3 regions of the Enterococcus sp. 2201sp1_2201st1_C11_2201SCRN_220225 genome follow, and region 3 is predicted to be linked to each of the others. Evidence: predicted binding sites of a transcription regulator. Region 3 holds the regulator's gene; each other region holds the start of a gene.

Region 1 (4,749 bases), on a different contig from region 3:
TGCATAGGAATCAGGTACACTAGTAATAGGAATGTAAAAAAGAATTGTGGCATTTCAGAAATTATTTAGGAGGTCTTATGAATACACAACAATCAAACGAGTTTGACTTAAAGGGTTGGCAGAAAAACATTGGGCTCTTTTTGTCGGGCCAATTTTTATCCGGCATCACCAGCATGGTGGTGCAATATGCCATTATTTGGTATCTAACCGAACAAACCGGCTCGGCTACGGTATTAAGTTTTGCCACCTTATTAGGGATGATTCCCATGGTGGTTTTGAGTCCTTTTGTTGGTCCTTTTGTGGATCGTTTGGACAAGAAAAAACTTTTAATCGTAACAGACGGTATCGTGGCAATATTTGCCTTAGTCTTATCCATTACCGGGACGTTAGCCGATCAATTTCCTTTATGGTTGGTGTTTGTCTCATTATTTATGCGTTCAGTGGCGCAAACGTTTCAAATGCCCACCATTCAGTCCATTTTGCCCCAAATGGTACCGGAAACCGAATTAACTCGAGTCAATGGTCAATTGGGCATGGTACAGTCCGCCAATATGATTATTGCACCGGCTCTAGGGGCTTTTCTCTTTGCCTTTGTACCCATGAATTTTTTGATTTTACTAGATGTGGTGGGGGCTATTTTAGGCATTAGTTTGCTATTGTTGGTACGGATTCCTAAAACCCAAGCCTTAGGGGAACAAGTTCACCTGCTTACGGATACGAAGCAAGGCTTTGCTCTTTTGATTAAAAATAAAGGGATTTGGTACATCACCTTAATAGGAGCCGCTTTTACTTTGATTTTCATGCCGGCGGTGAGCATGTATCCTTTGATGACTTTGGAATATTTTCAAGGAACTGTGGGGCAGGCAGGGTTAATTGAGGTAGTTTATTCCGTGGGGATGCTCTTAGGTGGTGTGGTCATTGGGGTTTTTGGCAAATGGAAAAATCGCATGACCCCAGTTTTGAGTTCCTTTTTCGTAATTGGATCAGCCTTTGCCCTGAGTGGTCTTTTGCCGGGAAATCAACGAGGCTTCTTTTGGTTTGTGGTGCTGAACACCGTGGCAGGACTTGCTACGCCGTTTTTCAATACGTTACTCATGGCGATGATCCAACAGAGTTATGAACCTCGTTACTTAGGACGGGTATTAGGGGTTTTGAATTCCTTAATGAGTATCACAGGACCTGTAGGCTTGATTTTTGCGGGGCCGTTAGCCGATCGCTTTGGCGTGGAAAAACTCTTTTTGATTGCGGGTCTGGGAACGATTCTTTGTGGAATTACTACATTCTTACTGCCCGCCGCTCGTAATTACGATTTAGAGTTACAGCAGCGCTTGGCTAAAACAAAGGAGGAGTAATCATGGTTCGTTTTATTGCTGAAAATGCTCGGGTAATGGGCAATGTGACTTTAGGAGAAGCGGTTAGTATTTGGTATGGCGCTGTGATTCGCGGGGATGCCAATACTATCTTGATTGGAGATCGCACCAATATTCAAGACGGCACGATTATTCATGTGGATCACGACGCTCCTACAAAAATTGAAGAAGAGGTTACCGTGGGCCATCAATGTATGCTTCACGGTTGCACCATTAAAAAAGGCGCGTTGATTGGCATGAGTTCCATTGTGTTAAACCATGCTGTGATTGGGGAAAATAGTTTACTGGGAGCTGGTTCTTTGGTGACGCAAGGCCAAGTGATTCCACCCAATGTCTTAGCTTTTGGACGACCAGCCAAAGTCATTCGACCTTTAACCCCAGAAGAAATTGCCAAAAACAAAGCCAATATCCAGCATTATGTGGAAATGGGCGAATTACACGCTGGAGGAGCATTTCCCCGGATTCAAGAGTAAAAAAACCTCTCAGTTACTTGAAGAAACAAGTAATTGAGAGGTTTTTACGTTCATCAGATTTTATTTATCCAAGCTTTTAGAAGAAACCATGATTTCGTCAATCAAACCGTAGTCTTTGGCTTCTTGGGCTGTCATGTAGTTGTCCCGATCGGTATCTTTTTCAATGACTTCTAAAGGTTGGCCAGTGCGTTCAGCCAAGATGTCATTTAAATGAGCCCGAGTCTTCAAGATGTGTTTAGCAGCAATTTCAATTTCAGTCGCTTGTCCTTGAGCGCCCCCAAGTGGTTGGTGAATCATAATTTCAGCGTTAGGCAAAGCAAAACGTTTGCCCTTAGTGCCAGCTGTTAATAAGAATGAACCCATAGATGCGGCCATCCCCATAACGATGGTTACCACGTCAGCTTTGACAAAGTTCATGGTGTCGTAAATTGCCATGCCGGCAGTTACGCTACCACCAGGAGAGTTGATGTAGATGTAGATGTCTTTTTCAGAATCTTGGGCATCCAAGAAAAGCAATTGGGCGATAATTGAGTTAGCCAAATCGTCGGTTACTTGGCCGCTTAACATGATGATGCGGTCTTTCAATAGACGAGAGTAGATATCATAGGCTCTTTCACCCCGAGATGATTGTTCGATAACTGTAGGGATTAAATTCATAGGTTGTTTCCTCCTTAAAAGTAAAGTGCTGAAACTGGTGTCAAAAAGGCGTTTACGAGCTTTTTTGACGCCGACTATTTCCATTTACAAATAGTTTAGCACAGTTCAGCTTATCCTGCTAAAAAGAAGTATACACCCTTGGTCAAAATTGGTCAAAGGAAAAGGACGGAGAAATTGAAAAAATGAGGTACAGGCTCACGAAAGCTCTCCTAGCACTTCAAAGAGCTATTTTAAAACGATTAATATAGTAGCTTTATAATCTTTTCCTATATTTTTCAGTCTCAAGTCTCATGTTTTGTGGCGTGGATTGTGAGATGATAAACTCCTAATAAGGAGGGAATATCATGGAATTACTAGCAATTTTGATTATTATCGCAATTATTCTGGCTATTATAAAAGTCGGTTCGGTTTTATGGCGCATCATTGGAGTGGTTTTTGCCATTTTCTTGATTTGGGTCTTTAAAGAGGACTTGCTAAATTGGGGCCATTGGCTAATTTTTGAAGGCGGCGCTGGGGAATTTCTTCAACAAGTCTGGCGCTTTCTAGTGGAGGCCTTCACCAGTTTGAAAAATTGGCTTAGCGAAATGTTGTGATTTAGCGCTTTCTATTTGTCTTTTTTATAAATAAAGGCTACCCTTGACATAATAAATTGGAGGCGAAGAGATGAAAAAGTTGGTTATTTTATCAGCCCTGTTGGTCCTGCTGGCTGCTTGTGGTAGCAAGCAAGAACCCAGTGAAAACAGCTCAGCTGAAGTCAGCCCAAGCACCAGTGAAACAAAAAGCAATTCATCAAGTAATCCAGCCACAAGCAGTTCAAAAACGAATAGCACAAAATCTAGCAGTGAAGAAAGTAGCACAGCAGAAAGTCAAACTAGTTCCAGTGAAGAGGCAGATGCCTTTAGCGAATTGACTGAAGCTTATCCCAAGGTGAAAATGCCTCAAAAACTTCCTCGAGATGAGAGCTTATTTTTAAACATTGCCGCAGTGGGGGACAAAAAAGAATTATCCGTTCTCTACTATAATATGACTGAAGCGTTGGTGATGAATCACAATGCTTTGAATCAACAAACACCTTTTGCTAGCTTTAAGAAAACCACCTATGATACGGCAGCCAAAGCCAAAGAAGCTGTCAATTATCAATACGATGATGGTGGCCAAAAAGTAGATTTAAGTCACAATATCGAGGGGTATCAACAAAGCGGTGCCGGCTCAACTTATTTAAATTGGAAAGAAGGCAATTGGTCTCTAGTAGTCAGAGCTTCAAATGTCCTCGGACAAGAACCTGTGACCACTGCTAAAGAAGTGGTCAATTACCTAGAAGAAGCCTTTTTACCCGTACCCAAATCGGTCGGACAGATTACCATTGACCTATCTGCTGCCGGCTATCAGGCGACAACGGTGATATGGCAAGAAGAGAAAGTGGTGTATGCCGTAAGCCACGAAGACCCACTGCCCGCTTTGGAAATGGCGGTATCGGTGGAGTAGTAAATTATTTAAAATCAGGAAAATCCTTTACTGGGATTTTCCTGATTTTTTGTGTTTCTTGAAAAATAAAATTGTGATAGCCAAAAGGCATACTGCTAAGAAAATACCACCAGTAATCAGCCACTGCCAGGAGATTGATAATTTTGTTAACTGAAGTTTGCCTTCTTGACTGTATAAGTAGATTCCCTGTTGATAATCAAATTTCTCGCCCTTATCTGTTGTAAACGTCAATTTTACGCTAGTAGCACCAGTGGGAAGTTTTTCAAAGGGAAAAATGATTTGAGAAGCAGTATTAGGAGCAATTTGGAGTTCTTTTGAGAAACTTTGTTTTTTTCCAACTAGCTTTGCTTTTAAGGTTCCTGAAACTAAGCGACCACTTTGGTTTTTGAACTGAATAGTTAGATCGTTGTTATTTAATTGCAGTTTGTGAAAGCTTATTTTCATCGATGGTAATTTTTTTGATTCTCGAATCATTAGCCCGATTTCATAGGCAAACTGATTGGCTATACCATTTGCATTCGAATTTTGCCCGACTTCTTGAATCAAAAAAGAACCTAAGAGAATTCCTTGGAAAGATTCTTGGGGCATGGTCAAAGTAAAATCAATTATTTTAGTTTCTTGGCTTTGTAAAGTAACTGTTTTAGGAGCAGATAGGAGTTCACTGAGTACTGGGCCTTTTAGGAGCTCGGGTTTTGTCGTGGTGTATTGAATGGCTCCGATATTTGAAGTTGTGGCAGTAGTCGGAGCGATGTGCAGAATTTTGG
Region 2 (4,749 bases), on a different contig from region 3:
AGCTTTCGTTAACCACGCTGCTTATGTGGCCAGCAAGTTCGGCGTCCACGGTCTCAGCGAAACCGTGCGCCAAGAGGTATCTGACAAAAATGTGCGCATCTCTTTAGTAGCTCCTGGTGCTGCGGAAACCGAGCTCTTGACACATGTTACAGATCAAAATGCTTTAACGGATTATCAGGCATGGAAAAATAGTATGGGCGGCATTACGTTAGATCCACATTATGTTGCCACAAGCGTTAAATTTATTTACGACATGCCTCAAGAGGTCAACATTCGCGAACTGGCTCTCGCTGCCACTCGTCAAGATGGCTAGCAATCTTTATCACCTATTTTAGGATTTTTGAAATCAATTTTGCCAAAGAATAGACAAATAAAAGATGCGAATCGCCTGTTGATAGGCAAGATTCGCATCTTTTTGTCTGTATTTTTTAAAGCTGCCGTTCACTTTGGTGCATTAATCATTTCAAACATCCACCAAAAGCTAGTGCTTTACCATCTGTTACTCTTCTGGTAATGCTTCATTTTGGAAAACCAATTGATTATCTAATAACGTAATCGTGACTCTGGTTTTTGGCATCACTCGTCCGGCAATGATTTCTTTTGCCAGTGGGGTTTCTACTTCCCGGGTAATGAAACGGCGCAATGGTCGAGCACCATAGGCTGGTTCATAGGCTTGTTCCGCAATCCAAGTTTGAGCATCTTCATCAATTGCCAAATAGATTTCTTGGTCTTCCAAACGCTTGGACAATTGTAAAATAATCTTTTGCACAATGCCCTTCACATCTTCTAAAGACAGCGGAGTAAAGAGAATCGTATCATCAATCCGATTTAAGAATTCCGGTTTGAAGTTTCCTCGAAGTAAAGTCATCACTTGTTCTGCTACTGCTTCCGGAATCTTACCATCAGCGGTCACACCTTCTAACAACAGTTGGGAACCAATATTAGAAGTCATAATCAAAACTGTATTCTTAAAGTCAACCACCCGACCTTTGGAATCCGTTAAGCGTCCATCGTCTAAGACTTGCAACAAGATGTTAAAGACATCGGGATGAGCTTTTTCGATTTCATCTAACAGAATAATCGTATAAGGATTTCGGCGAACCGCTTCGGTCAGCTGACCTCCTTCTTCATATCCCACATAGCCAGGAGGTGCTCCAACGAGACGGCTGACGGAATGTTTTTCCATATACTCACTCATGTCAATACGCACCATATGGTCTTCTGAGTCAAAAAGATTTTCCGCCAAAGCTTTCGCCAATTCGGTTTTCCCCACACCAGTCGGACCTAGGAATAAGAAAGACCCTAGTGGTCGATTGGGATCTTGTAAGCCAGCTCGCGCCCGAATTACCGCGTCACTGACCGCATCCACCGCTTCATCTTGGCCGATAACCCGTTGGTGAAGGGTAGTATTTAATTGCATTAATTTTTCCCGTTCACCTTCTACCAATTTGGTGACTGGAATTCCCGTCAAGCGTCCTACGACCTGAGCAATTTCATTTTCCGTGACAGACTCTTGCACCATTTTCAAATCGTCGTTTTTCGCTTTTGCTTCCAACTCTTGCAATTCCTTTTCCAATTGGGGAATTGTCCCATGACGTAAAACCGCGGCCCGTTCCAAATCGTAGTTGTTTTCGGCATCTTCTAGTTCATGACGTGCTTTGTCGATTTCCGCCCGCTTCGTAGACAAACTGTTGACTTCTTCTTTTTCTGTTTCCCACTGCATCTTCAATGCATTGGCTTCTTCTCTAAGATCCGCCAACTCTTCTTGTAAACTAGCCAAACGTTTTTTCGAAGCATCGTCACTTTCTTTTTTCAAAGCAGCTTCCTCAATTTCCAACTGCATCAAACGACGAGTCACTTGGTCTAACTCGGTAGGCATGGAATTCATTTCCACTCGTATCGTGGCTGAAGCTTCATCGATTAAGTCAATGGCTTTATCCGGCAAGAAACGATCGGTAATGTAACGATCCGATAAAGTCGCTGCCGCTACCAAGGCATTGTCGTGAATATTAACGCCATGGTGAATTTCAAAACGCTCTTTTAAGCCCCGCAAAATGGAAATCGTATCTTCCACAGTTGGTTCTTTCACCAAAACTTTTTGGAAGCGCCGTTCTAAGGCTTTGTCTTTTTCCATATATTGCCGGTATTCATCTAAAGTGGTAGCCCCGATTGTATGAAGTTCACCCCGAGCGAGCATTGGTTTTAATAAATTGCCCGCATCCATAGATCCTTCTGTTTTGCCGGCGCCGACGATATTGTGAATTTCATCAATAAAGAGAATAATTTGACCATCGGCTTTTTTGACTTCTTGTAATACGCCCTTTAGCCGTTCTTCAAATTCCCCTCTAAATTTCGCACCAGCGATTAAAGCGCCCATATCCAAAGAGAAAATCGTCTTATCCTTGAGATTTTCTGGCACATCTTTTCGCACAATTCGTTGGGCTAATCCTTCTACAATGGCGGTTTTCCCTACACCGGGTTCACCGATTAATACCGGATTGTTCTTGGTTTTTCGTGATAAAATCCGAATGACATCTCGAATTTCTTCATCTCGCCCGATAATCGGATCCATTTTGCCATTTTTAACTTGTTGCACTAAATCGACCCCATATTTTTCTAGGGCTTTGTATTGTTCCTCTTGATTTTGTGAGGTCACACGCTCTCCTCCTCGCATCTCCACGATATTTTTGCGGATTTCTTTTTCATTTAACCCATTTTTAAGCAAGTACTTGGTTAAAGAATAGTTTTTCAATTTCATTAATGCCAGAATCACCACTTCCGTTGACAAGAATTCATCTTGAAATTCTTGGCGAATGGTGTCGGCTTCTTGTAATAAGTGATACAAATTTTGACTCATGGACTGGCCATAGTTTACATTTGATCCTTCAATTGCCGGATACTCATCCAGTCCTTGATCAATTTGGTGTTCAAAGGCTTCCACATCTAAACCAGCATCTTGGTAAAAATTACGACCAAAATGATTAGGCTGCATAAAAATTTTCCAAAGATGTAGAATGTCAATTTCCTGATGGTGACGGGTAATTGCGATTTGCTGAGCTTCGGCAATCGCCTCTTGTAAGGTGGTTGTCATTTTCTCAATATTCATCGACGCATCGTCTCCTTTATTTACAAATTCACTGGGAAAATAGCTGTATGATTAACTTTTTTATCCCCAATGATTATTTTACGCCTTTAGTCAAAATTGGTCAAACATTTGCATCTGTTTTTTGCAAAAAAATAGCAGAACGAAACGATTCATTCTCTGTGCAAAATGCAACAAAAAAAAACGGAAATTCCTTGGTCTTTCACAAGAAGTTTCCGTTTTTTGCCCACAATATCAGGGAAATTATTCACTTAGGAAAATGAAATAAGGCACAATCAACCTTTCTCACTCGATTCATTATTTTCCGATTTAATTTCTTTGATTTCGGTCTGAATCGTCTGCTGTTTATCAAATAAAAAATACACCAAGCCAATGATAAAAGGCCACATATAACTGGCAAAACGATAAAGCAACATCGCACTTACCGCATCTACGGTTCCCACCAAAGGACGGAATAATAACAAAAAAACAAATTCAAAGGAACCAATTCCCGCTGGAGTAGGAATAGAGCCTGCCAAAATCACAGAAAAACAGATCAAACCAAAACACTGGAAAAAATTGAGCTCTGGATGATTTTGCACCAAAACCAAATAAGGAATGGTGAACCAAAAGACTAATTTAAAAAGATTCACCAAGTAAATGCGAAAAATCAGCGGCCGTTCCTTTAAAATACTATCCATTGCTTCTCGTAAGGAATAGACTTGCAAATTAATCCGGTCCACTCCATCTCTTAATTTGCGGGAACGCAAAAAACGGTGAGATAGTTTCACAAACCAGACTTGCACTCGCAAGCTTAAGGTTAAAGCTAGGAGCACTACAATAACGCCTAGAGTCGCCACAATTCCGTATAAAATCAAGCCAATTAAATGAGGGACAGTTGAAGAAAAGAAAAGCTGAAACAAAAGACTGATAAAAGCCCATGTCAAAAGAGCCACCTTGTACATCACCAAGTGTAATGCCGTAACGCCCACACCTTGAGAGATTCGCAAGCCTTTTTTATGGTAAAAATTCACCTCAGAAATCATTGTACCTGCCCCAAAGGTAATCAAGCGGTAAAAAGCAGAATAGCACATGGCCATAGCACCGTCAAAAACCGTGATTTCCTTTACAAAAGATGTGGCCATTAAGCGAATATTTTCACCTTCCACCACAATATACAGTGTCCCTAAAAGAATGACGCCTAATAAAATCAAAGGAGGCGTTTCAATTAATTGCCAAATAATATCTTTCAAATTGTTTTTCAATAAATAAATTAAAATCCCGAAAATCACCAAAATTAGGCCAATATTCAAGATTAGCTTATGCTTTGAATTTTTTTTCATCCCAATACTCCCACCATCAAAGCAATCGCCTTGACTTTCCTAACGTAAATAAAACAATAGAAACAAAGCTATCCCAATTCCAATCAAAAAACATAGAGTAAAATAATATTTTTGAGTTTTATGATGAAAAATTCTCTGACCCAACAAGCCACCGATTCCCCCACCGGCTAGACCTAAAATTAGCAACGTTTTTTCTGATATGCGCCAACTATTCATCTTTGCTTTTAGCTTGTCCAATCCCATTAGTGCAAACAAACTGACATTGGCCAAAACAAGGTACACCTGGATTAAATGATTCTTTAAAAAATCAAACATGGCGTTTCC
Region 3 (4,749 bases):
AGTTTTCATATGGCCGAAATACAGTAATTCGGAAATCTCCATGGGAGTCAATTCTTTTAGCATGGCGGGATCGGTAAAATCAATCCATTTTACGGTTTCTGTAATTCGGTGACGGGACAAAGCTTCAAAATATTGCTTTACGGCTTCTTCTCCTTTTAGGATTTTCATACCGGTGTGGGATTCGTATTCGCCGTAGTCGCTGGAAGGGTCCAAGAGCAGGAGATTTTTCGGCTGATGAACAATTCCTTGGTAAAAGGAAGTTGGCGTGATCCCCCGGGATAGCACGGCGTTACTTGTTGTATCAATATGTACATAGACCATTTTTGCCATCCCGCTAAACCTCCCATTTTCTCATAGTACCATCATACAATAAACCAGACCTTGAAGGTGTTTCTTTTCCTTTAAAATTGTATTACAGGAAATGCTTGATATTGCAACATTTGCTCTTAATTTATGAAATAAATTGAAATTTTCAAGTTATTGTAGCAACGTTTTTCACTTTTTACAAGTCTCATCTTAATAAAAGAATAAGGAAAGAGAAACTATTTTTTGACTCTTTTTCAAATATGGTAAACTATAGCTACCAATTGGTAAAATGGGGGCATAAAAATGAAGAAAAAAAGACGATTACGAGACCATTTATTCAACTTATTTTTGCTACTTCTACTAATTGTAGGATTGGCTTTAGTCTTCAATAATAAGATCAAAACCTTGATCATGAAACACAATACAGAAAGTTATGCCGTAGCTACGGTGACGCCAGAAGAAATTAAGGCCAATGAACAACAAGAGGCTTCCTTTGATTTTGAAGCGGTGGAAAGTGCCAGCGCTCAAGCGGTTTTCCAAACTTTATTAAGTAAAGAAAAGTTACCGTTAGTAGGTGGCGTGGCTTTGCCTCAAGTGAAAATCAACTTACCAATTTTTAAAGGCCTTTCCAATGAAGCTTTGTTGTGGGGGGCAGGGACCATGTGGCCGGACCAAAAGATGGGTGAAAAAAATTACTCATTAGCTAGTCATCGAGGTGCTGACCCAGGTTATCTTTTTGAAGCTTTAGACCAGACGAAAGTCGGTGACCCTATTTATTTGACGGATTTGACGAATATTTATGTCTATACTGCAACGTTAAATATTACCGTAGCTCCAACCGAGACCCAGTACATTGAGCCTGTGGCAGATAAAAAACTGGTGACTTTGATTACTTGTAACGATGACTACGGCACCAAGCGGGTAGTGGTTCAAGGAGAACTGAGTGGGGTTCATCCTGTTGCTGAAGCGAGCGACGGAGAAATCGCTGCTTTTAATCTGGAAAATAAGACTTATTAGTCTGATCATCGCAGTTTCACCATACGAAACAGCCACTAATTTCCCTGCCCACTCCTGCCCACTTATTAGTAGGAGAGGAAAGTTAGCGGCTGTTTCATTTTTTTCAGGTAATTCTGTATAGAAATTATCGGTACCGAGCTTTTGTCGGTCATTAAATTGGTTTCTTACAGAAAGTTTTAGGATAGGCCCTCCTTCTTTCCCTATTCGGAAACTTTCGGTATAATTAAGGTCAGTATTAGTCAAGGGAGGGCTGGCCGTGAGTAATCATAATACTTCTGATATTATAGAAGCATACTTAAAGAAAATATTGGAAGACAGTGAGATAATTGAGATTAGAAGAACGGAAATGGCTGAGCAATTTCAATGCGTCCCTTCGCAAATCAATTATGTCATTAACACTCGCTTTACCATTCAGCGGGGCTATGTAGTGGAAAGTAAGCGTGGCGGCGGTGGTTATATTCGGATAGAGAAAATCAAAGTTTCCGATAAACATCGCTTTTTAGAACAAGTAGACGAGCTTTTTGGCGATCATCTGTCCGAAAAAGATGCGTTGAGTATCGTGCAAAAGCTTTATGAAGAACAAATTGTAACCAAACAAGAAGGCAATCTGTTATTGGCAACTTTAGCTAAGAGTACCTTACGAGAATTTGCTGCTGAAGATCAGATTCGGGCAACACTCTTACATGCGATTTTGGAACGCCTCAGTTATGAAGATAGGAAGTGACAGCCATGAATGAATTATTTACAGAACGGGCCAAAGCGGTCTTGGCCATCGCCCAAGAAGAAGCCAAAACTTTTAAACATCAAGCCGTGGGTTCAGAGCACTTGCTACTGGCTTTAGTGATCGAACAAAATGGGATTGCCGGCAAAACATTGCGGGAAATGAATGTCTCCGAAAATGAAGTTCGAGAAGAAATTGAAAATCTTACCGGTTATGGCATGATTAAAAGCTATCCCGCGGGAGTTTATTTGCCTTATTCTCCTCGGGCTAAAAAAATCTTTGCTTATGCGGGGGATGAAGCCAAACGCTTGAATGCTCCGCAAATCGGCACGGAACATCTTTTGCTCGGTTTATTGCGAGATGATGAAATTCTCGCTTCTCGGATTATGACCAATTTAGGCTTGAGTCTTGCCAAAATGCGCCAATTGGTAAAGAAAAAAATGGGCGTTAACGAACAAAAAGCAGCCGGCTTAGGTCGCCGCCGTCAAGGGCAACAAGCACCGAAATCCGGTGTGCAACAAGGCACCCCAACTTTAGACAACTTAGCTCGAGACTTGACCAAACTAGCCCGGGAAAACCGTCTGGATCCCGTGGTAGGCCGTAGTAAAGAAGTCAAACGCTTGATTCAAATTCTCAGCCGTCGCACCAAAAATAACCCAGTCTTAGTGGGGGAACCCGGTGTGGGAAAAACCGCTATTGCGGAAGGATTAGCGCAACGAATCATTAAAGGGGAAGTCCCAGAAGACATGTTGGATAAACGCTTAATGATGTTAGATATGGGCGCTTTAGTGGCAGGAACTAAATATCGTGGGGAATTTGAAGACCGCATGAAAAAAGTCATCGATGAAATTTATCACGATGGCCAAGTGATTCTCTTCATTGACGAACTCCATACATTGATTGGTGCTGGGGGAGCAGAAGGGGCAATCGATGCTTCCAATATTTTAAAACCCGCCTTAGCTCGCGGAGAGTTGCAAACCATTGGGGCAACTACCTTAGATGAATACCAAAAATACATTGAAAAGGATTCTGCTTTGGAACGTCGCTTTGCCAGAGTGCAAGTGGACGAACCGACACCAGAAGAAGCCTTGGAAATTTTATATGGCTTGCGTTCTCGTTATGAAGAACATCACGGGGTGGAAATTTCCGATGATGCGCTAAAATCTGCAGTCCAGCTTTCTGTCCGCTATATTAATTCCCGTCAATTGCCGGATAAAGCTATCGACTTAATGGATGAATCGGCAGCTAAAGTGCGCTTGGATAAAGCCGACGAGCCCTCTGAAATAGCAGAATTAAGAGAGTCCATCACCAATTTGATGCATGAAAAAGAAACCGCCATTCAAGACCAAGATTTTGAAATGGCTGCACGCCTACGCCAAAAAGAAAAGAAACTCAGCCAACAATTGGCGGAACTTTCCTTTACTGAAGCAAAAGAAGCCACTGGATTTTCTGATCGAGTCACCGCGGAAGACGTGGCTACCGTGGTTTCCCAATGGACGGGTGTCCCTTTGCAACAAATGGAGAAAAAAGAAAGTGAACGCTTGTTGGAATTAGAAAATATCCTACATCAACGGGTAGTAGGCCAAGACGAAGCGGTGCAAGCCGTGGCACGGGCCATTCGTCGTGCGCGCAGTGGTTTAAAAGACCCAGATCGGCCGATTGGTTCCTTTATGTTTTTAGGGCCGACTGGTGTGGGGAAAACAGAACTGGCAAAAACATTGGCTGAGGCGATGTTTGGCTCTGAAGACTCCTTAGTGCGAGTCGATATGTCCGAGTTTATGGAAAAATACAGCACTAGTCGTTTAATCGGTTCTCCTCCAGGTTATGTCGGTTATGATGAAGGTGGGCAATTAACGGAGAAAATCCGTTCCAAGCCTTATTCGGTGATTTTATTGGACGAAGTGGAAAAAGCCCATCCGGATGTCTTTAATATCTTATTGCAAGTTTTAGATGACGGCTATTTGACTGATTCCAAAGGTCGTAAAGTTGATTTCCGCAATACGATTTTGATTATGACTTCTAATATTGGGGCGACCCAAATTCGAGAAGAAAAAAATGTCGGCTTCAATGCCACAGACATTACCCAAGATCACAAGAAGATGCAAAAACGGATTTTGGAAGAGTTGAAAAAAGCCTTCCGTCCTGAATTCTTAAACCGGATTGACGAAACGGTGGTCTTCCGTTCCTTAGATGAAGGGGAAATTCATCAAATCGTCAAAATCATGAGCAAAGCCATCATTAAACGTCTCGCGGAACAAGATATTCAATTGAAGATTACGCCTGCTGCCATTGACGTAATTGGCAAAGCCGGCTTCGATCCAGAATATGGAGCCCGTCCAATACGCCGCGCCTTGCAAAAAGAAGTGGAAGACCGCTTAAGTGAAGCCCTTCTTTCCGGTCAAATCCATTTAGGCGATCAAGTGACCATTGGAGCTAAAAAAGGCAAGATTACTTTAACGGTGAAAGAAGATGTGAAAGCCTTACAAAAGGTATAGCTCGTTGGTGTTTCACTCAGTAGTTTAAATTTTTTAAAATATCAGCGGTTTTTCAAGGCCTCGTTGGTGACAGCGAGGCTTTTTCTGTGCTATTTTGCCAAAGGGTTTGAACTTTGAATTGCGTAAATCCTGTGTTACGATAGGAAAGTTGAAATTCACCTGACCGGTTGCGGTAGGTTTTTTATAAGGAGAGAAGACATGATCGAGATC

The links. The regulator CtsR, encoded in region 3, represses protease genes until heat stress. The targets are predictions, from matches to a motif close to TTGGTCAAAAAAGGTCAAANA.
Region 1: the regulator CtsR is predicted to act here: its motif matches at 2,639-2,659, upstream of clpP (ATP-dependent Clp endopeptidase proteolytic subunit ClpP).
Region 2: the regulator CtsR is predicted to act here: its motif matches at 3,193-3,213, upstream of clpB (ATP-dependent chaperone ClpB).

The regions. Positions count from the first base shown of each region.
Region 1 is NZ_JBCOJC010000002.1:62,820-67,568, reverse strand. Features, by position in the region: gene AB5754_RS01255 (MFS transporter) at 78-1,352, shown strand; gene AB5754_RS01250 (gamma carbonic anhydrase family protein) at 1,355-1,843, shown strand; gene clpP (ATP-dependent Clp endopeptidase proteolytic subunit ClpP) at 1,904-2,500, opposite strand; gene AB5754_RS01240 (hypothetical protein) at 2,845-3,093, shown strand; gene AB5754_RS01235 (hypothetical protein) at 3,164-3,985, shown strand; gene AB5754_RS01230 (DUF916 domain-containing protein) at 4,013-4,749, opposite strand, start outside.
Region 2 is NZ_JBCOJC010000001.1:105,618-110,366, reverse strand. Features, by position in the region: gene AB5754_RS00520 (SDR family oxidoreductase) at 1-313, shown strand, start outside; gene clpB (ATP-dependent chaperone ClpB) at 500-3,106, opposite strand; gene AB5754_RS00510 (YbhN family protein) at 3,379-4,425, opposite strand; gene AB5754_RS00505 (DUF1294 domain-containing protein) at 4,465-4,740, opposite strand.
Region 3 is NZ_JBCOJC010000019.1:31,214-35,962, reverse strand. Features, by position in the region: gene AB5754_RS06890 (hypothetical protein) at 1-330, opposite strand, end outside; gene AB5754_RS06885 (class A sortase) at 610-1,323, shown strand; gene AB5754_RS06880 (CtsR family transcriptional regulator) at 1,580-2,047, shown strand; gene AB5754_RS06875 (ATP-dependent Clp protease ATP-binding subunit) at 2,053-4,539, shown strand; gene AB5754_RS06870 (peptidase U32 family protein) at 4,738-4,749, shown strand, end outside.